Regions from separate parts of the Lysinibacillus sp. FSL R5-0849 genome, predicted to be linked through region 3. Evidence: riboswitches for the same ligand, from Rfam matches in the RefSeq annotation. Region 3 holds a riboswitch; each other region holds the start of a gene.
The links. Region 3 has a riboswitch for cobalamin ahead of mmgD (citrate synthase). Riboswitches for the same ligand answer to the same signal wherever they lie in the genome.
Positions count from the first base shown of each region.

Region 1: it holds a riboswitch for cobalamin, as region 3 does, so the genes downstream of both, MKY80_RS10520 (hypothetical protein) here and mmgD (citrate synthase) in region 3, are expected to answer to the same signal.
Region 2: it holds a riboswitch for cobalamin, as region 3 does, so the genes downstream of both, MKY80_RS20525 (iron chelate uptake ABC transporter family permease subunit) here and mmgD (citrate synthase) in region 3, are expected to answer to the same signal.

Region 1 covers NZ_CP152004.1:2,138,691-2,146,398, reverse strand. Annotated here, with positions in the region: gene MKY80_RS10525 (TetM/TetW/TetO/TetS family tetracycline resistance ribosomal protection protein) at 1-1,548, shown strand, start outside; gene MKY80_RS10520 (hypothetical protein) at 1,654-2,412, opposite strand; cobalamin riboswitch at 2,645-2,829, opposite strand; gene MKY80_RS10515 (hypothetical protein) at 3,059-3,292, opposite strand; gene MKY80_RS10510 (hypothetical protein) at 3,656-4,063, shown strand; gene MKY80_RS10505 (PH domain-containing protein) at 4,209-4,592, opposite strand; gene MKY80_RS10500 (hypothetical protein) at 4,693-5,025, shown strand; gene MKY80_RS10495 (dipeptide/oligopeptide/nickel ABC transporter ATP-binding protein) at 5,125-5,835, opposite strand; gene MKY80_RS10490 (ABC transporter ATP-binding protein) at 5,869-6,615, opposite strand; gene MKY80_RS10485 (ABC transporter permease) at 6,608-7,420, opposite strand; gene MKY80_RS10480 (ABC transporter permease) at 7,417-7,708, opposite strand, start outside.
Region 2 covers NZ_CP152004.1:4,141,213-4,148,920, reverse strand. Annotated here, with positions in the region: gene MKY80_RS20550 (NADPH-dependent FMN reductase) at 1-73, shown strand, start outside; gene MKY80_RS20545 (ATP-binding protein) at 203-1,603, shown strand; gene MKY80_RS20540 (response regulator transcription factor) at 1,575-2,276, shown strand; gene MKY80_RS20535 (YdhK family protein) at 2,318-2,902, opposite strand; gene MKY80_RS20530 (biotin transporter BioY) at 3,019-3,615, opposite strand; cobalamin riboswitch at 3,770-3,961, shown strand; gene MKY80_RS20525 (iron chelate uptake ABC transporter family permease subunit) at 4,156-5,202, shown strand; gene MKY80_RS20520 (ABC transporter ATP-binding protein) at 5,208-5,999, shown strand; gene MKY80_RS20515 (SMR family transporter) at 6,077-6,391, opposite strand; gene MKY80_RS20510 (SMR family transporter) at 6,391-6,744, opposite strand; gene MKY80_RS20505 (TetR family transcriptional regulator) at 6,816-7,397, opposite strand; gene MKY80_RS20500 (hypothetical protein) at 7,539-7,708, shown strand, end outside.
Region 3 covers NZ_CP152004.1:2,415,887-2,423,594, forward strand. Annotated here, with positions in the region: gene prpB (methylisocitrate lyase) at 1-538, opposite strand, end outside; gene MKY80_RS11790 (bifunctional 2-methylcitrate dehydratase/aconitate hydratase) at 581-2,014, opposite strand; gene mmgD (citrate synthase) at 2,113-3,234, opposite strand; cobalamin riboswitch at 3,424-3,619, opposite strand; gene MKY80_RS11800 (NUDIX hydrolase) at 3,851-4,336, shown strand; gene MKY80_RS11805 (dipeptide/oligopeptide/nickel ABC transporter ATP-binding protein) at 4,384-5,199, opposite strand; gene MKY80_RS11810 (ABC transporter ATP-binding protein) at 5,202-5,975, opposite strand; gene MKY80_RS11815 (ABC transporter permease subunit) at 5,986-6,768, opposite strand; gene nikB (nickel ABC transporter permease) at 6,791-7,708, opposite strand, start outside.

The DNA.
Region 1 (7,708 bases), 280 kb from region 3:
GACGGAGCAGATGTAAGGGCTGTGATGACCCAGCTCCATAAAGATTTCTCGGAACATGTATTATTCGTCGATGAACCACTTCAGGAGAATTATGTTTCCAGCACAATCATGGAATGGCTGGCGGAGCGTGATGAAAAGCTCCTGGATGCCTTTTTGAATGAAGCATTGGAGCATGGCCTGTGTATGAAGCACCTACAATCGATGATTAAAAATGAATCCGCCTTCCCCTGCTTTACTGGTTCGGCATTAAAAGATGAAGGCATTCAAGAATTGATTGCTCAACTTCCACTCATAACGGGTACTCACTTCGAGCCGGAAGCACCGTTTCAAGGAGAGGTCTTTAAAATACGACATGATGGCCATCAGCGTTTAACATTCATCAAGGCTTTAACAGGCAAATTACATGTTCGAGATGAATTTACGTTTGGAGACCTTACAGAGAAAGTAACAGAAATTCGTCTTTATAACGGCAGCCGTTTTGAAACTGTTCAGCATGTTGAGGCTGGTGAAATCTTCGCTGTTAAAGGGCTCAGCCAGGCACACATTGGCGATCGCATTGGCAGTAACACGCTATCACAGCCCTATGAGCTTGTCCCTACATTACAGGCAAAAGTTCAATATGAGGGTGAGCAACATATTAAAGAAGTATTAAAGATTTTCCGTCTACTAGAGGCCGAGGAGCCATCATTGCGTGTCGTATGGCAGGAAAAGTTTCAGGAAATCCATGTGCATATAATGGGTGTCATTCAGTTAGAGGTACTGATAGAAGTATTATTGAAGCGCTTTACATTAAACATCTCTTTTGGAGAGCCGCAAATATTATATTTGGAAACAATTGCGACAACCGTTACAGGCTACGGACATTTTGAACCACTTAAGCATTATGCAGAAATTCATTTATTAATGCAGCCAAATGAACGTGGGACTGGCATTACCTTTAGCAATGCCTGCCATGCAGATGATTTATCAGTGGGCAACCAGCGCCTCGTAGAGAAGCATTTGTTTGAACGTGATCATCATGGCTTACTCACAGGCTACGCAGTAACAGATATTCATTTTACGCTTTTAACGGGACGTGGACATAATGAACATACGTCTGGCGGTGATTTCCGAGAAGCCACTTTCCGAGCACTGCGCCAAGGACTGGAACAAGCACAGAACGTCCTGCTTGAGCCGTATTATCGCTTTAAAATGAAGGCTTCCAATGACTTTATTGGCCGTATGATGACCGACATTCAACAGGCTGCTGGCACCTTCGACGACCCTGTACTCACTGAAACAGACGTTGTATTAACAGGACGTGCACCAGTAGCGACCTTCATGAGCTATAGCACGATTTTTGCCGCCTATACAAATGGGAAAGGTGCGCTTACCCTCCAATTTGATGGCTATGATGTGTGTCATCATGCAGAAGAAGTAATATCTCAAATAGGCTATGATAAAAATGCCGACCCTGAATACAGTTCTTCCAGCATTTTTTGTTCAAAAGGTAAAGGCTATTCTGTCCCTTGGCAAGAGGCGCAAGCAGCCATGCATTGTCAGAGCTAAGTTCATGTACTAGCATGGCAAATCTGTTGAACTAGTACTTCAGATGAAGGTAGAATATCCCTACAAAAAATAAAGCAAGCCCTCCGCTTCATGGAGGGCTTGCTTTTATATGGCACCAACAGCTTTCTTTGAAGGCTTGTGCACCGGATAGGCAGGTTCAACCACCACATAACCTTGCGTATTCGTGAAGTCGATAACTACTTTTCCAGGCTGACTTTTTAATATTTGTAGTTGATCAATTAATGTTAATAATAGCTCGTGGCCGTTCCCACGTGGATGCCAATTAAAGTGATAATCATTTAATTCCTGAACGGCTTGAAGAAACTGCGTGTATTCCTGCTGTGCAAATGCAATTAGTTTATCCTGATGAGGAATTTGCTCTAAATCGTTCATATACGTTTCATAAAAACGTATGACAATCGAGCATAGTAAATCATTGACACGTGCAGCGCTTAACACTGGATTGGGCTCCTGTGAAAGACGGTCAAGATTAGGCTTTGCTCGTGTTGAATCAATGCGTGTAATTAAGTGGTACTGCTCCCCATTCACCTCATAAACAATAGGGTTGGTTGGCATATACATCATAAAGCTATTCGTCTTCGTTTTCAGTTGATCCGTTAAATTCGCCTGAGCAAAAAGATGGCCTTCTACCTCCCCATTTTGTATCCAAATAATGTCTTTATTATATAAGATTTGCTCAAAAAAACGATTGTTGCGAATCAGTCTCGTTGCTAATAATTGATCAATTAGTGATTCGACCACCATTCTTGTTTTCGCTTTCTTAGCAATTTCTGTCCGTGACTGCTTACAAATCGTCATATCTACAAAAGGCGTTTCCTGTGTTGTCGTTGCATGAATATTCATCCTATGTGCATCCCCTTTGCGTACATATTTTCAAAACAAAAAGGACTTCCTACTATGTTTGAGGAAATCCTTCGCTTTAATGTGCTTCATCACACAATGCCAAACAAACCCTAAGTAAATGTGAAGGAGTTCTAAAATGAACCCTTTCATGAACTTTGGGCGTATGACGTACTGTGACGAACAGAGCATTCTGTTTTGTCAACATGCCACCTCCTATTCCTCGTAGGTTTATGGTGTGTACTCGTAACTAGGCAGGTATCCTGACTCATGGTCATCGCCACTTTTCCCCTTCCCATCATTTGACAGTGGTTGCTGAAAAGTCGCTCACATTTACAGTTGCGGGACAGTGTCGGATTCACACCGACTTCCCTTTTAAGCAAATTGCACGCAATTTACACCTATTACTACACGCTATTCAGTTGTGGAGGAATGCTGTGTTCTATACATTCCTTACAGACTATTAAAATCAATTGTAAGGTAGTCTATTTCCGATGTCAAATAACATAAAATATTCCAGTTTCTTTATTATTATCTTACGATATTTCAGAATATTCAAACTAATAACTAACTTCACTTAGAAGACTCTAAACAATTATCTACCCGATTGACTGATTCTCCCTACGTATGACAGTGTTGAGTGATGTAACTACAGAGTAATAATTTCACCAGAGTATTGTCTTAATTGTTCAATGGCTAATGTTACGGCTACTTCCTCAGTTTCAATCAAACTCAATCCTATTTTAATAGGACTCCAAAATTCATATCCGCAGTCTTCTTGCCACATATATACTTCTGTTGTAAAAAGACCATCTCTCCGTTTTATAATTTGAACTTTATATTGATTACTTGGAGACATTATTTCCTTTAGCATCTGTTCCATTGTTTCACCATCTTTACAAATATTAATGTGTATATTATAACTATTGTTCTTCAAAAAGAAAAAAAGTTGTGCGTAAGGCCAGAGCAGCATAAAGCACCGATCAGCATAGAGAACTTTTGGGTCACGAACTTTCAACGCAAAAAATCGATCAAGTTTATTTGCTCACTTCTTTCGCTCGCTAAAGTTGCGAGAGAGATTTCAATTAGCGCTTCGATTTCTTTGTAGCTTTGCTTTCTAATAACTACATTGTGTGATTGACTTTCTTCTTAAATAAACTGTTTCAAAAAATTATTTCTACTAGTAAGTAATTAAAAATAATTGTAGAATAATAGCCTATATGTTATTCAAAAGGAGAAATATATTTTGTTAGACATCATCTTCCCACTAATTGGGCTACTCATTTGCACATCTCTCCTAATCTTTTTTATAAAGAATAAACGTAGTCACAAGGATTTTTATGGGGTTATAATTACTGCGTCTTTTTTCAGCGTCCTATGTTTGTTTCTTGTTGTATGGTCAATCGAAGATTTTATTGCTATTCAAACTAAAAATTTTCAAATAGTTACTGGTAAATGTACCGTAAGAAAGTTTGAATCAAACGGAAGAACCGCAATCCACGAACTACTTGTAGACATTAACGGCGAACTTGATTTCACTGGAGATTTTGATAAATTTAGTGATGTTAGACAAGGAACCTACGACTGTACTGTAAAATATATCGAGAAATCTCGCACCTTGTATGACATTCATCCCCTTTCTACTAATGAATAGTTTAATGCCAAATATAAGTAATACGAAAGTTACCATATACTTTTAACTACACCTAACACTATGATTTGTCCTCTAATCACAACAAAAAAAGCCTCGCATATATGCGGGCTTTGGATGTGTTTTGCTTTTGTTTCTATAGGTACCATTAATTCGAGCCTAAAACATACTGCGCTAAAACACTTTGCACTTTATAAATATTGGTCGCCTTATTGAAGTTTTTTTGGATGGGTAATGAACTGCCTGATACCCATATTTTTAGCTCAGCATCTAAATCAAATGTACCAGCCGTTTCTACTGAAAAATGGACAATATTTTTATAGGGAATGGAATGGTATTCCGTTTTCTTGCCAGTCACTCCTTGCTTATCAATGAGGATTAATCGTTTATTCGTAAAAATAAATATGTCTCTAATAATTTTATAGGCATTTTTAATGGTTTCGTTTGGAATTAGTAAATCATTGACCTCCTCCTGTAATTTTTCAAAATTCACCTCGCTTGCATTGCCGATTAATCCATCAAATAAACCCATGCTTTATCCCCTTTCAGCTTTTGTTTGTTTACTATATTATGATGAAAACTGGGCTACGACCCTCGTTTTTGTAATATTTATTCTATAAGGAGGAGGCTCATTGCGAACACACCTATTCATTGTCATGTCCCTATTAGCCATTGTTGTTTTAGGCTGTACGAATGAAGAGCTTGCAGTTGAGAAATTGGCTAAGATCAGCATTTCTAACAGCGTTATATTTGGCTCTGTGCATACTGATTTTATAAAAGGATATGAGGATGAGGATTCTCTCAACCTATTCCATAAAGGAATGACGACAGCAGTGATAAATGAGGGAACTGTCAATATGGCTGCCCCACAATTTGACGTACAAGTAGTGGATACGGTTGGAAACCAATATAGCTTTCATCTTTGGTACATGGATGAACGTAAGGGATACCCATACAATCTATAGCCCCTCTGAGGATTTGACCGCCCCACTCAGATCATTGAAAGAAGAATAAAAAACACTTTCCATTCAGATAAGGAAAGTGTTTTTCGGTTTATTTTCATGTTATTCGTTTTCTAAGGCTTGGAAGAGCATTTGCGCATACTTGTCTGTAAAAGCAAAGCCACCTTCGCATTTACGGCTCTCATCAACAATTTCACCCGATTTCATCACGTAAATGCGATTACACAAATAAGAAACTGCCTTTAAATCATGCGAGATAAATAAAATCGCCATGTTTTTTTCTTTATTTAAAGTCACTAATAAATCGATTATCTCTCGTTGAATCAAGCGGTCTAAGCTCGAAACGATTTCATCACATACTAATAGTTGAGGTTCGACTAAAATCGATCTTAGTATATTAACCCGTTGTCGCTCCCCTCCACTTAGCTCAGAAGGCAGGGCTTCTAAAATATCTGATGGGAGCTTTACCATTTCAAGCATTGTCTGTATTTCGCGGTCCGTGAAGGACTTGTGTGCCACCTGTATGGGCTCGCGTAACAATTCCCTGACGGTCCACACGGGGTTTAAAGCAGCCGTAGCATTTTGAAAAATGATTTGGCAATTTTCATAAAAATACGAGCGATTTTGCTTCGTCATTAATTGCTCTTCAAAAAACAGAGCCCCTTTTTCAGGCTTTTCTAGCTGCATAATTAGTTTGGCCAAAGTACTTTTTCCACTACCGCTTTCTCCCACAAGCCCTACGATTTCACCTTTTCCAACTGTTAGGTTTATATTCTTCAATATTCGCTGTCCTGCTCGATAGCTTTTATTCACCTGATCAACATGAAGCAACAATATCAACGCCTCCTAAAAATGATGAGCGACAAGCCGCTTCGTATATGGATGCTTGGGCTCCTTAAAAATTTCCGATACTTGCCCACTTTCTACAATTTCACCATTTTTCATCACCAGCATGGAATCAGCAATCTTAGCAACCCCTAAATCATGGGTAATGAAGAGAATGGTCGTCCCAAGGCGGGCATGGAGATTTTTTAGCAATTTGATAAATTCTTGTTGATGGAGCATATCTAGAGCAGAGGTCGGTTCGTCTGCCATTAAAACATCGGGTTCATTATAGAAGGCGCAGGCAAGCATGCAGCGTTGTAGCATACCGCCAGAAAGCTCAAATGGATAGCGTTGTAGCACATCCTCCGGTAAGTTTAATTCCTTTAAAATAGCCATGATTTTACTTAAAAATTCCTCTTCCTTATGTCCCACCCTCGAAGCCGTCAACCGATAGAGTTGCGGCTTCATTTTTTGAGTTGGTGAAAAACTATTCGTGGCATCCTGAAAGATGGTAAAGAAATGCTTTTTCCGTAGCTCCACACGCTCCTGTTCAGACATGGCCATGAGGTTTTTTTCATTAAATAAAATCGAGCCTTCCATACTTGCTCGTGCTGGCAGCATCCCAAGCAGAGCTGAAAGGGTCGTACTTTTGCCACTACCACTCTCACCAATGATAGCGGTAATATGCCCTTTAGGCACAGTAAAAGTCAAACCTTGAATAAGGGATTTGCCGGATAAGCGAACAGCTAAATTATCAACCTTAAACATGCGATCGGCTCCCTCCTTGTTTGAAAGTACCTCCAATAACTTGCACACATAAAATCGTTATAAAAATTAACAGCCCAGGGAAAAGTCCCATCCACCAAGCACCTACAAGTAAATCATTTTGAGCTGTGTACAGCATTGTTCCCCATGATGGAGTAGCTGGGGGGACACCAATTCCTAAAAAACTTAAGGAAACTTCGGTAAAAATAGCCCCAGCAAAATTAAAGATGGTCACCACAAATAACGCAGGGATACAATTACGCAATAAATGCCCAAAGAGAATTTTCCACAGCGGCGTGTGGAACATTTTCGCCAACTGCACAAATTCTTGTTCCTTTAACCGGATAAACTCAGAGCGGACGATACGAGCAGTAACAAACCATCCCGTGATCCCCATAATCATCGCCATTCGCCACACACTGCCCTGCATAATTGCCTGTAGAGCTAAGACGATCACTAATGAGGGAATGGTTAAACAGGCCTCGAGAATACGCATCATTACAGCATCAATGACACCGCCGAAATAACCGCTTATGCCCCCATAAATGATGCCAATTATGCTAGATAGCACGACGGACACAGTGGCAATGAGGAGCGTTACCTTTCCTCCGACTAATAAGCGCGAAAGAACATCTCTCCCTAGCTGGTCAGTTCCTAATAAATGAATGGCATTCGGTGCTTGATAAATTTGATTCATATCCATCATATTCGGCTCAAAAGGAGCTAATAATGAAGAAAAAATAGTCGTTGTACAAATGAGAGCTAAAAGCACAAGCCAAAAGATCGGGTACTTCCGCTGTTTTCTCATACAAATCCCCCTCTTCTTAATCGAGGGTTCAAGCCAATCATCAGAATATCAATGACAAATAAACAGATGACCACAACAACGCCGATGATCAATATAGCCCCCATTAAAACGGGAAAATCCTTGAGCATGACGGATTTTACCAAAAGCTGTCCTAATCCTGACCAACCAAATAATGTTTCGACTACAATGGAGCCTCCGAAAAATGATGGGATGGTCACACCGACATAGTTAATATAAGGAATGACAGCATTTCGTAAAATCATAGTTCGAATTTCACGTTCAGATACT
Region 2 (7,708 bases), 1.7 Mb from region 3:
AGATGAAGGTACAGTGAAATTCTTGGATGTAGTCATCGATAACTTCTTAAACTGGGCAAAAAAATACATTTAAATTAAAAGCTAACCCATGAGTATAAACTATACTTATGGGTCTTTTTATGTTTGGAAAGAGATTTTTTCTGCATGAAATCTTCATATTTTGCCGATATACTAGTAAGAAACTCTAAAATGGTGGTTACAGATGAGAAAATTATCACTAAAGCTAGGCATCATCTTTTTCATTACATTATTTTGTATTGAAACATTTATGATGTTTTTTTTACACGCCTCATTGACTAATTCTAGAGTGGAGGAAGAATTAGCAAGTTTGCAAGCGAGAGGAAACTCACATCGCACAATATTAGAACAGAACTTTAATAAGGAAACATTAGCACATGTCGTCTTGATGGAATCGGAAGAATCTACAGATGTAGTAGTGACAGATGCTGAGGGGACCATTTTAGCCTCCTCGCAACTGCATCCTGAAATGAAGAATCTGATAAAGAAATTAGATGGAACTACACCATATGAGGGAAAGATTCTACAAGATAACTGGCAACAGGCAAAAGCTATAGCTACTATTAGTCCAATGCAAAAAGAGCAGACAACGATTGGCTATGTCTTTATGTTTCAAAATACAGACTCGATCCATGCATTAATGAAACGCTTGAATAAACATTTCCTTATAGTGGGCATTGTTTCTGGCTTAGTCACCATTGCTGTCATCATTGTGTTATCTAGAAAGCTTGCTGAACCATTAATTCAGATGAAAGAGGCCACGTTGAAAATGAGTAAAGGGGACTTTACGGTCGCTCTTTCTACAAATGGCAAAGATGAGCTTGGGGATTTATCGAATGCCATTCAGCTACTATCAAATGAGTTAAATCATTTAAGGCAGGAGCGCAAAGAGTTTCTATCTAGCATTGCCCATGAGCTTCGTACACCGATAACCTTTATTAAAGGTTATACCGATATTCTTTATAAACGTGATTTATCCGTGCAAGATCGACAAAAATACTTAGCTATTATATTGGAAGAGACGAATAGACTTTCACGATTAATAAAGGATTTATTTGATTTAGCTAAGATGGATGAAAACTCATTTGTTATTGAAAAACAAAATCTAGATTTACAGGCTTTTTTTACTGGTATTAAGGGAAAATTAAGTCCTGCTTTTCAAGAAAAAGATATCCACTTTGATGTGTGCTGTGAAAAGAGATTAACGTTATGGGCAGATGAGGCAAGATTAGAGCAAATAATAATTAATCTATTAAATAACGCATTGACCTATTGCGGACAGGGGGATACTACCACGGTAGATGTAAAGAAGGTCAATGGTGTATTAACGATTATAATACGAGATACAGGGAGAGGGATTCCCAACAAGGATGTACCGTTTATTTTTGAGCGCTTTTACCGCGTAGAAAAATCTAGAAGTCGTGCGTTAGGTGGTACCGGATTAGGACTTGCCATTGTCAAGGAACTCGTACAGGCTCATGGGGGAGAAGTGACGGTTAAAAGTGAACTAAATAAAGGGACTGTTTTTGAATTATCGTTTAAAGGAGTAGAAGCGGATGAAAACCATTTTATGCATAGACGATGAACCAAGAATGTTAGATTTATTGACTCTTTACTTAGAGCCCGGTTTTCAATGTAGAGCAATGTCTTCCATTCAAGATGCGCTCATTTATCTAGAGGAAGAGCATGTGGATTTAGTTCTTTTGGATATTATGATGCCAGAAATGGATGGGTTTCAAGTGTGTGAAGAAATCAGGAAGTTTTGGCATGTACCTATCATCATGCTTACGGCTAAAGGAGAGCATTCGGATATTGTAAAAGGTTTAAACATTGGGGCAGATGATTATATAGTAAAGCCTTTTGATGAGGAAGAGCTATTAGCACGTATACATGCTGTATTAAGGAGAACCAAGATAGAAGACAAGGTGGTTGTCTTTGAGGGTTTACGCTTAGATAAAGAATCCTTTGAATTATATTATCAACAAGAGGCAATCCCATTAACACCAAAAGAATTTTCCATGATGTCCTTATTTCTAGATTATCAAAATAAAGTGTTTTCAAGAGAACATCTTATTAACACAGTTTGGGGTTATCATGTATCCATTGAGGATCGCACTATCGATTCCCATGTCCGTAATTTACGAGAAAAATTAAGGAAAAGTGGCTTTCCTGCTGATGATTACTTGCAAACCGTTTGGGGAATCGGCTATAAATGGCATAAGTTTGCGGACCGAAAGCCTTTAGAACATAAAAACTAGAAAACAACCTCTGCCAAATATACTGGGAGAGGTTGTTCGAATTATTGCGCTGTTAACTCATCTTCTGTTACCCATTTATGATTTTTCACTGCTTCACCATTCGTGGTTGAAGTGTAATCAACCATATAAACTGTGGTTGGTACAGCTTCTTCAATGCGGACGGTTGCGTTTTTCATGCCTTCCATATGAGTAGCGGTCGTTTTTACCTCTGTACCAGGGGACAGTGGTGCTTCCCCAACATCCAATAATTCCTCATGGATAATCCATTTATGATTCTCTACACGTTTGCCACCTGATGTTGGATCATAAGAAATGATATAGGCTGTAGTTTTATAGGCACCAACAATCGTCGCTTCGGCACCCTTCATCCCCTCCATATGCCCATCTGTCATCATAGCGGTACTTCCAACCGGAAATGCTGGATCTTCAGCTTTTCTTAATGTAGCCGGCACTTCTGCTGAGCTAGAATGATTCATTGTGGAGTGATCCATTTCTGTTTGTTGCTCAGTCTCAGGAGTAGTATCTGAAGTTGATGAAGGCTCTGTTTTATCTTCAGAGCAAGCGGATAAAGTAAGTATAGCAACTGCTGATAATAGTCCACCTGACCATCTTCGCTTGAATGTCATATGAGATCCTCCTTTCTATTTGCCCTTACTGTAACAAACAAATATGCAGAAATGATGGACATTCATTATTACAAAAAACTTCTTTAGTCTATTGACTAAAGAAGTGGATGGAAGCGCTATTGAATGGGCATGATTTTCAATGTTTTTTGTAGTCGGTACGCTAAAATACCAGCGAAAATAGCTAAGATAATATCTTTTGGGAGTGGGGGAATCATCCAGAGCCATGCTAATCTATAGGAAAAATCCTCTGGCGCACTGGCCCATAGTTTATACGCAATAAACATCCAGTTTGTACCAACTAAATAATTGATAGCAGTTGCGATGAATGCGGCTAGTATATAGCTTTTCTTTGTACCACTTCGTTCTACCATTAAACCGGCAACATATGCTGCTAAAATAAAAGTGATAATAAATCCAAATGTAGGGCTTAATAGTTGACTGAACCCTCCACCAAAGCGAGCAAAGACAGGTGCTCCTGCTAATCCAATACACATATAGACTGTGCAGGCAAGCGCTCCCTTCCTACTACCCAAAATAAGTCCGGCTAAAATGGCAAAAAAGGTTTGTAGAGTAATCGGCACTCCTCCCACTGTCATAAAGGGCACAAAGGAAGTTATATTGGCACCGATCATCATGAGGGTAGAAAATATTCCGATATAGGCAATATCTACCGTCTTTAATTTTGGATGACTTTGTTCTGATACTGTTGACATGACTTCACCTCTAATTTCAAAGTATTTATCGTTAGTGTAAAAAACTAAAACAAATGTGTCAACTTAATTATAAGTGTAGGTTAACTTAAGTGTGTTGGAAATTCCTTGTAGACTAACTATCTATAAAAATGTATGATAGAATCGTCATAATTTTTTAACTTTACATACTATTGGTGTGACATTTTAAACAATGTCGCTTAAAAGGGAAGTCGGTGGAAGTCCGACGCTGTCCCGCAACTGTAACGAGGAGTCCTATCATGTTTATTTGCCACTGTTAAAAATGGGAAGGCTATTTATAGGATGATGAATCGAAGTCAGGAGACCTGCCAATAAGTAATACCTGTAATGCCCACGAGGATGCAAGCAATTACGGACAATAGCTGGATTTTCTGACTTTGTTTATTCGAGGGTATTTTTGTGCGTATTTTTGCATGAAATGCCTTTTTTTATTGAGTGCCAACTGAAGTAAGATCATCTGACCTACATTATGCGAACGTATATTTAATTGCTTCATTCATCATCTTAGTAGGAGTTTAATGAATGAATAAAAAATTTATGTTATTTTCTTTAGTGCTTCTTTTAGTATTAATCGTATCCATGACACTTGCTGTAATGGTTGGATCTGTTTCGGTGACGCCATTATATGTATGGAAAGTAATTCTTTCGAAATTACCCTTTATACAACACTCAATAGAGCAAGATTGGAGTCGCTCACAGGAAATCATTATTTGGCAAATAAGAGTACCCCGTGTCATCCTTGCCGCTATTGTAGGAGCGGGTTTAGCCATTGCAGGGGCAGCGATTCAAGCACTTGTACGAAATTCCATTGCAGACCCATATATTTTAGGAATTTCTTCAGGAGCAGCAGTTGGAGCAACTTCAGTAATTATTTTAGGTGCTTTTTCATTTTTAGGTATCTACGCACTTTCTGTATCAGCCTTTATAGGGTCTTTGCTCGCAATTGGGTTAGTGTTTTTCTTATCGCGCGTAGGTGGCCGTGTCTCGATTTTTCGCTTGCTATTGGCAGGGATGGCGGTTTCCTTTATATTAACGGCCATTTCTAATTTTATATTAATGATGTCGAAGCAAGAGGGAGCTTTAAAGTCCGTTATGTTTTGGATGTTAGGCAGCTTAGCTGGAGCAAAATGGAATAATATTATTATTCCCGCCTCCATCTTTTTCATTGTGTTCGGGCTTTTATGGCTATTCTATCGAAATTTAAATTTGCTATTACTTGGGGAAGAGGCGGCGGTAACGTTAGGAGTGAATCTTCAACAATTTCGCATACAGCTCATTTTACTTGTCTCACTTTTAACGGGGGTACTTGTAGCAGTGAGCGGTTCTATCGGATTTGTGGGATTAATCATTCCGCATATAGTACGATTAATTGTCGGTTCTAACTATAAATATGTAATACCAGTCAGTGCTTTATTGGGAGGGATTTTCTTAGTTTGGGCAGATGCATTAGCTCGAATTATTATTGCTCCACAGGAAATGCCAATCGGTATTATTACAGCCTTTTGTGGGGGGCCGTTTTTCATTTGGTTACTCCGTCGTAATAATTATTCTTTCGGTGAAGGAGATTAACTTCCATGACATTAGAAGCAAAACAAGTATCATTCTCCATTTACGATCAGCGAATACTTCATGAGGTAAGTGTAAAAATAAAGGAAAAGCAATTTGTCGGGTTAATTGGCCCCAATGGTAGTGGGAAGTCGACATTGCTTAAAAATATGTATCGTCTCCTAAAGCCAGAAAGTGGGACAGTCTTGTTAAATGAACAAGATATTTTAAAGCAATCTAGTAAAGCCATTGCTAAAAATTTAGCCGTTGTTAGTCAAGAAACACCCGTATTATTTGACTTTACTGTTCATGATTTAGTCAGTATGGGAAGGACTCCACATAAAAAGCTATTAGAGCTTGATCAGGAGCAAGATTTTCAAATTGTAAAAGATGCTTTGAAGCAAACGGGCATATTGCACCTAGCGAAACGAAGCTTTAGCTCACTTTCCGGTGGGGAGAAGAAGCGTGTTATGGTGGCAAGAGCACTCGCTCAGCAAGCACAGGTCCTTATATTAGATGAACCAACAAATCATTTAGATATTCAACATCAACTTCAACTGATGGACTTAATTCAAACTTTGCATCTAACAGTAGTAGCCGCTCTCCATGACTTGAATATCGCTGCTATGTACTGTGACCAAATTTATGTTTTACAGCGCGGACGCATTGTTTGCCATGGTACACCAGAAGAAGTACTTACACCATCATTGTTGCGAGAAGTATTTGGAGTATTTGCTGATATTCAAACACATTCACTGACGGGTAAGCCGTATCTTACATATGTCCCTGAACAATTCGCAAGAGGGGGCAACCCTATTTAGTTTGCCACGATCATTCAACACCATCTAATAAAAAAGGGCGCTCCTTCATATAAGAGGGCGCCCTTTGTCATCTACTATTAAGATACCGCTTTTAAACCTGCAACTCCAATGATAATCGCAATGATGCTGATGATTCGTGCAAGGTTTTTAGATTCCCCAAAGAACATAATATTGACCAGCACGGCACCTACAGTTCCAATACCAACCCAAACAACATAGGCGATGCTTAGTTGTAAATAGTTGAAGGAAGCATATAAAAGTGCAAAGGATAAACCAAAGCCTCCGACGTATAATAATAAATTTCGTACGGTTTTATGTTGACTATAAAAGCGTAAACCAATGACACCGACTATTTCCGCCACTGCTGCTAATATAACGAATACCCAGCCCATTATGCATCCACTCCTTTTGTCGTACTAGTATCCTTCGATGGATTATCCGCCAATTTTAGGCCAATAACGCCCAATACTAAAATAACCATGAATATCCCTTTAATTGCATTAAAATCACCATTGAAAATAAAAATATCCATTAATGTAGTACCAATTGCACCTGCTCCAGCGAAAATTGCGTAGACAGTACCCGTAGGGAGTTTTTCACAAGCCTTCGATAAGAAGTGAAAATCAACAGCGATAATAGATACAATAATGATCCAATGCCACCATGTATTTGCTACGTTAAAACCGAATATCCAAAACAATTCAAATAAACTTGTTAGTCCAACATACATCCATTCTTTTTGCATAAATAAATTCCTTCCGTAGTAGAATTTTATGACTGACATTCAGTCATTTTTGAGATAAAAGAGAACGCCACTTATGCGTGGCGTAGGCCAAGTGCGTGATATAAAAAGTCTAGAAGCTCAAGCTTAAGCTGCTGCATGGTTTCATCCTTGCTATCGTCAAACAAATAAATTTGTTCGGCAGCAGATTCGATTAGACCAATGATAAGCTTGGCTGATCGCGATGGATTAATGGAATCTCGGATGATTCCTTGTCGCTGAGCCGTTAATAAAAAATGACTCATCCAAGCATAGTAGGGTGAATAGATGTTTTCCCACTCTTTCAAATGCTCAGTTTGTGCAATACCCGCATAAATAAGTGCGACAATATCTCCATATTCTTTCGTAATTAAGAAAATCATCTCTACCACTTCTTCAAGCTGCTGTTCAAAGGGTTTATGATCTGAAACACCTTCTTCGACAGTAGCCATAATGCGCTCTACCATATTTTTGGCAATAGCGGGCATAACCGAAAGACGCGATGGGAAATAAAGATAAAATGTTCCTTGTGCAATACCAGCTGTCTTTACGATATCTGAAACCTTTGTTTTTTCAATACCTTTTTCTCGAAATACTTCAATGGCTGCTTGAATAATTTTTTCTTCCTTTGACATGATATCCCTCACTTTGCCTTACTTATTAGTATGTTACAGGAGAGAAAAATGAATGTCAACGAAAAATGACTGATAGTCAGTCATTTTCGGCGAGTATAGTTGTTTTAACTTCAGGGAACTTTATGTTTGAAAGGATTGATGACAATGGAAAACATTAAATTTGCACAATTAGATTCACAGCAACTTGCGAAAATTAATGAACTGGAGAAAAAAATGGGTGTCACATTAGTTGCCTATGATTCATCATCTATGCCACCAAATAGCTCTGGGGCTTATGAGGAAAATAATAGCACAACCAATAATCATCCATCATA
Region 3 (7,708 bases):
CTTTGGCTCTTAGAATAGCCTGCTCTAAGCCTTCAACAGACCTTGCATCCGTGCGAGCAATAATTACTAATGTAGGGGCTATTTGTTTAATCGTTTTTATTTTTTGTATCATTTCCTCTATTGAAATAAGAGTTTTGCCATTTAAATGTCCACATTTTTTAGGAAGATTTTGGTCCTCTAGCTGTACGGCAGCGACCCCTGCCTCTACCATTTCACGAGCAGTACGGGCAACATTTAATACACCACCAAAGCCCGTATCAATATCCACTAGCATAGGTAAATTAGTAGCCCGAATAATATCACTAGCACGCTGAGCTATTTCATTTGAATAAATCATCCCTAAATCTGGCAGGCCTCTACTCGCTGTATACGCGGCACCCGAAAGATACAGTGCATCAAAGCCAACTTTTTTAGCCATTAAACCTGCCATTGCATCATGTGCTCCGGGTATTTGCAAAATAGCTGAACGAGCAATAAGAGCTTTAAATTGTTCAGCTAATTGTTTTTGTGTCTTCGCTTCTTGAACAATCCACGCCATTTTTAAAAACCTCCTCTTTATTGCGTTCGGAATCCTTCTAAATTAAATAAATAGATTAATAAATTCATGGACAGCAATTTGTTCAAGCAGCTCTTTATTTGCACAAACCTCATTTATTGTATTGAGTTGTTTTTGAGAATAATGCGTACTAATGTTTTGCTGGAATTTATCAATGATCTGAGGAAATGCTTCCTCACGGCGGAAACGATGTCCTAAAGGATATTCACACTCAATTAGCTCGGATGATGTACCATCTTTGTAATAAACTTGAACAGCATTCGCAATGGATCGTTTATCAGGGTCTAAATAGTCGATTGTATATTGGCTTTTTTCCACGACAACCATTTTATTTCGCAAGTCATCAATACGTGGGTCTACAGCCACCTCATCTTCGTAGTGATCTGCTGTAATGTCACCATAAATAAGACCAATAGCTGTAATATATTGAAGGCAGTGATCACGATCAGCAGGATTGTGAAGTGGCCCTTCTTTATCGATAATTCGTATGGCTGATTCATGCGTCGTAATGTTAATGCGGTCAATTTCAGCTAGGCGATTCTTTACTTCAGGATGTAAATGAACAGCACATTCTGCAGCCGTTTGAGCATGAAATTCTGCAGGGTAAGACACTTTAAAGAGGACATTTTCCATAACATAAGATGCAAGTGGTCTCGCAAGCTTTAATTCTTGCTTATTAAAGAGCACATCTTGGAATCCCCAGCCTGGTGCAGATAATGCAGTTGCATAGCCCATTTCCCCTTTCACAGCCATCATTGCTAGTTGTACCGCCCTGCTTGTAGCGTCACCAGCAGCCCATGATTTTCTAGATCCCGTATTAGGGGCATGTCGATAGGTTCTTAAACTTGAATTATCAATCCAAGCATTTGATAAAGCATTGACAATTTCTTGATGAGTACCACCTAAAGCCTTTGTTACTACAGCTGTTGTTGCTATTTTGACAAATAAGACGTGATCTAAGCCAACACGATTTAAGCTATTTTCGAGTGCAAGTATTCCTTGTATTTCATGAGCTTGTATCATCATTTCTAAAACGTCTTTTATTTGGAGAGGCTCTTGCCCTTCTGCAACACCTACACGACTCAAATAATCGGCTACAGCTAAAATGCCACCTAGATTATCAGAAGGATGCCCCCATTCTGCCGCCAACCATGTATCGTTATAATCCAACCAACGGATCATACAACCGATATTAAAGGCACCTTTAACTGGATCAAGGACATAGGATGTTCCTGGAATACGAGTACCATTTGGAACGACTGTACCTGGTACTACAGGACCCAGAAGTTTTGTACATTCAGGATATTGTAAAGCTAAAATGCCACAACCTAACGTATCCAATAAAACATATCGAGCCGTTTCGTAAGCTTCTTCGCTCGTAATCTTTGTGTTTAATACGTAATCCGCAATATCAACAAGAAGCTGGTCTGTCATCGTTTTTTCATTCGTTTTAATCATCTATATCTTCCTTTCAAGGTATGAATTTGATATACTAGTATGCTGATGGGCATTGGTCAGAATGTCCATCAGCTCTATGGCGAGTTGTTAAAACTTGATTATACCGACAATTCTTCAAGGTTATGACGCTCGCCTATATAATGAACACGAGGTCTAAATAATCGATTATTGTCATGTTGTTCGATCACATGTGCACATAAACCAATCGTTCGAGAGCCAAAGAAAATAGGCGTATATAATTCAATTGGTAAGCCCAGCATGTAGTACACTGGCGCAGCATAATAATCTAAATTTGGATACAAGCCTTTTTCCTCCACCATCACTTTTTCACCAGCTTCACACATGTGATATAAGCGGTCATCCCCTTGCTCCAAGCATAATTTATACAAAGCTTCTTTCATGATCTGCGCTCTTGGGTCCATTTTTTTCATATAGACACGATGGCCAAAGCCCATTATTTTCTCTTTATTTTTGAGCTTGTTTTTCAGCATCGCTTCAAAGCCTTCCACTGTCTTAGCTTCAAGCAGCATATACATGACTGCCTCGTTCGCCCCACCATGCAAATTTCCTTTCAATGATGCGACAGCACCAGTTAGAGCACCATACAGATCGGATTGTGTGGAGGCAATAACACGAGCAGCAAAGGTCGAATTCGGCATTTCATGTTCACTATATAAAACAAGTGATTGGTCAAAAATTTCCTCTTCTAATGGTGTTGGTTTTCTTCCAGTAATCATGTAATAAAAATTAGCACTATATGAAAGCTCACTATCCGGTTCTACTACCTCTTGACCATTTAATACACGGTAGCTATTCGCAACGATATTGGGCATTCCGCCTAAAAGTCGATATGCTCGTGTTACATTCTTTTCAGTCGAACGATCATTGATGTGCTGATCATACCCTGCTAACGCTGAAATTCCAGTTCTAAGGCCGTCCATAGCATGTGTCCCATTTGGTAATAAGTTGAAAATTTGAAAAAGCTCTTGTGGAACGTGATAGTTTTCTTTCAATTTATCTTGTAAGTCAGCTTGTTGCTCAGTAGTTGGTAGGTTTCCGTGCAATAATAAATGGACAATATCTAAATAGGAATATCGCTGAGATAGTTCAATCAAATCATAGCCCCGTATAACAATTTGGCTTCCTACTACGTCTAAGAAAGACAGTTTTGTTTCCGCAGCAATAACTCCATCAAGACCTGGTGAATACGTTAACTCCATGAATTACAACCCCTTTGTTTAATCATTCTTGTAAGCGTTACCATTCAAACTCGAAAGAACAACAAAAAAACAACTTCTACCCCTTTAGAAGTTGTTAATCTACAAAAGTATGACAGAACAAAAAACAGTGAACTTACATCCATTCACAATCACCATACAGTAGCTAACACCTCCCTATCCTCGTAGGTCAATTGATGCTTATTTAGCGGCAGGTCTCCTGACTTATCATCAACATTCCTATAACACCTTCCCGTTTTGATGAACAAAACAGTGGCCACGTTATGGAACTCCTACATACAGTTGCGGGACAGTGTTGGACTCACACCAACTTCCCTTTTAATCAAATGGAATCAAACCCATTTGAACCACCAAAATTTAGCATATTCAATTTGTCTTTTTACCTTAACATAGAGGTTTCCAAACAATCAATATAGGTAAAATTCAGAAAAGACTGATTATAAAAAGCTATTTTTCATTTTTGACGAACTATTCTGCATATTTAAGCATTATTTCGCTCAAAAAAAGATTGTTAATCAATCCCAATGAAGCTATATTTATGAAGTCTACTTTAAAAAAGCGAATTATTTTGCATAACGATGAAACGTGGAGTGACGGGATGGGCTATATAACAGAATTAAGAAAGCTTATCGGTAATAGACCGATTATAAGCGTCGGTTCGACAGTTCTTGTTGTTAATGATGATAAGAAGATACTCTTTCAACATCGTTCAGATACGTTGGATTGGGGATTACCTGGCGGCTCAATGGAAATAAACGAAACATTAGAGCAGGTTGCTGCTCGTGAACTTTATGAGGAAACTGGACTCGTGGCTACAGAGTTTGATTTTATCGGTGTTTTTTCAGGACCTGATTATTACTACTGTTATCCGAATGGCGATGAAATCCATACAGTCATTCACCTGTATAGGGCTAAACATGTAAGGGGTGTATTGGAAATGAAAGATGGTGAGAGCTTAAGCCTCACTTATTTCAGTAAGGAAGAACTTCCGAATAATATGGAACAGAGGACGGTCGCTCTCTTATACAACCTAGAGGGTAAAATATGGGGGTTCGAAAGCTCCTTTACGAAGCTTTCCAAATAACAATGTAAGAATTTTAATAAGGACTTTCTTCGCAAAGACATTCCAGTTCATTCTAAAGTATTCTTGTGAATTCTTTCGCGAGGGTGAGTGGGTAAAATCGCGTTGTATAGCTCAAGTGATGCGGAATGCTTAAATGGTTCACCTTTCATACTTTCCTCTACTAGCTGACCATTTTGCATGACAAGGATGCGATCTGAAATAAAGCGTGTAGCCTGTAGGTCATGAGAAATGAAAATGTATGCAAGTTGCAAATCCTTTTGTAGTGTCTGTAGTAATTGAATGATATGTTTTTGCAAAATCATATCTAAACTACTAATGGCTTCATCTAAAACAATTAATTTTGGGTGTAAGGCAAGCGCTCTTGCAATGTTAACACGCTGTTGTTGTCCTCCGCTAAGCTGGGAGGGATACTTTTCGGTAATAGATTTGTCTAACTCTACATGATCAAGTAATTCCTTTACCTTATAATGTCTCTCAGCTGAGCTATAATGCTCGAAATTTAGGTACGGTTCCTCTAAAATTTGAAAAATGGTCTGCTTTGGATTTAATGAATGATAGCTATTTTGAAAGACTGCTTGTAAATCTCTCCGTATCATTTTTTTCTGTTGGCTAGTGGCATCATAAAGATTAACCCCTTGAAATAGAATCTCACCGGCTGTTGGCCTTTCCATTCCTAATATAATTCGGCCCAATGTGCTTTTTCCTGAGCCACTTTGTCCAACAATCCCTAAGCATTCCCCCTCCTGAAGTGAAAATGATACTTTCTGTAATACAGGAGCATCCTGTCTTCGCTTGAATATGAACGGTCTATGTGCATAGTTCTTCTCAATATTTCTCACTTCTAGTAGCTTCAATTTTTTCACCTCTAAAACATAATTCGGGATTGTAATAGTTTTTTTGTATAAGGATGCTGAGGTGCATCAAAAAAATCATAGACATTCGCTTGTTCAATTATTTCCCCCTTATACATCACGGCCACGTCATCAGCAAGTTCAGCAATAACGCCTAAATCATGTGTCACAAGAAGGATGGCTGCCTGTGTTTCCAAGCGAATACGGTCAAATAAGGTCAATACCTGCTTTTGATTGACTGTATCAAGAGCTGTCGTTGGTTCATCAGCTATATATACCGAGGCTTGAATTGCCAGTGACAAAGCAATCATTACACGCTGTAGCATTCCCCCACTTAATTGGAATGGATAATAGTGTAAAAGGCGCTCGGGATTAGGTAAATTAACTTTTGACATGCTTTCAATAGCAATTTGTCTTATTTCATTTTTAGTTATAACAAAATGAGCCTTTAATGATTCACGAAAATGACCTTCAATGGTTTGAACACGGTCAAAGGCAGTCGAAGGATTTTGCATAATAATGGAAAGATGTCTACCACGATAAGCTCTCATTTGAGCAGCAGTTACCTTCAATAAATCTTGTTGATGGTAGAAAATTTGCCCTTTGGTGATCTGTGCTCTAGTCGGCAAGGCTTGCATGATAGCTTGGCAAAGCATCGTTTTCCCACTACCGCTTTCCCCAATAATTCCTAACACTCGGCCTTGATAGGCTGTTAAATGAATGGAGGATAAAATATTCTGTTCTCCAACTTTGACCGATAAGTCTTTCACTTCTAAAACTTTCTTCATAACTACCCCTTTACTGATCAGGCTTCTTCAAACTACTTGCTAAAACATTACATACTAGGACAACAAGGACGATAGCAAGCCCAGGATATAGCATTAATTCAGGATGTTGGCGGATATATTGCTTCCCTTCATTTACCATCATTCCCCATTCAGGGGTAGGAGCCTGCACACCAAGCCCAATAAAGGAAAAGCCCGCAATCTCTAAAATGACCTTCCCCATATCTAATGCCACAATCGTTACAATCGGTGGCCAAACATGAGGGAGATAGTGACGAATAATTAATTTCGCACCTGTAGTACCACTAATTCTTGCCGCTAGAATAAAATCTTTTTCATTCATGCCAATAAATAAACCTCGGATTAGCCTCGAATAATAAATAAGCTGTGTTAAACTAAGTGCAATTAACACATTTTTCAAGCTCGGTCCTAATACACCTAAAAGCCCAAATGCTAGTACAAGTGTTGGAAAAGCTAATAAAATATCGCATACCCGAATAAATAGCGCATCTATTATACCTCTTTTTAAGGAGACCCATGCGCCCAATAGTATCGCTACTAGAATAGCAACTATTTGTATGACGAGCGCCGCACCTAAAGAATACCGAATCCCTAAAAGCAATCGGGAGAAGACACATCTTCCTAAATGGTCTGTTCCTAATGGATAGTCCCATGAGGGTGCTAAAAATTTCTTAGAAATATCGACTGCTAAAGGGTCATGAGGCATAATGAGTGGGGCAAACAGTCCGAGTAAACCAATAAAAATCAGTAAGGTGAGACTAATATATCTTCTCATATGTATACGTCCTAAGTTCACTTTACTCTCTCCTATCCTTCATCATCAGATGAGGATCCAATAAACGATGCAATACATCTGTGCCTAAATTGGCGAGCACATAGATGACAGCAATCACCAACACATAGCATTGTACAACGGGGTAATCACGATTCGTTATGGATTCTATTATATATCGACCGAGTCCAGGCCAACTAAATACTTGCTCGACAATGACAGCACCACCTAGCAAATTTCCGAGTGTCATCCCAAACAATGTTGATATCGGTATAGCAGCATTCCTCCCCACGTGTCGAATGAGAATGACCGATTTTCTCAAGCCTCTAAGCTGTGCATATTTTACATATGGCTGCTCGTATTCTTCGATCATGGCAGAGCGGATAAACTGTGAGAACAATCCGATTGTAGGTAAAGCTAAGGTGAAGGCCGGTAAAACTATATGTGCTATCGAACCTTTTCCATTCGTTGGAAAAATGCCAAGTTTTAAGCTGAAAAGATAGAGTAGGATAAACCCTAACCAAAATGTTGGAATGGATACACTTAGGACTGTAAATAATCGAATGATTTTATCGATAAAGGAATGCTTATATAATGCGCTCACAACCCCTAATGGAATACTAAAAGTTAAAATGAGGATAAATGCTACTAAAGCTAATTCAATGGTAGCGGGTAGTTTAGCAAATAGCTCATGAGCCACGGGTAATTTACTAACAAAAGATGTCCCAAAGTCTAGCTGTAAAATGCCTTTTACCCATAGCAGATACTGCATGATAAAAGGCTTGTCTGTCCCTAATTCTTCTCGTAAAGCTTGTATAGCCTCTGGTGTTGGGGCAATTCTTGAGAGTCGAAGGATGACCTCTGCCGGTTCTATTGGTACGAAACGAATAAACACAAAGGTCAGAATAGATACGCCTACTAATACAAATGGTAGAGTGAGAAT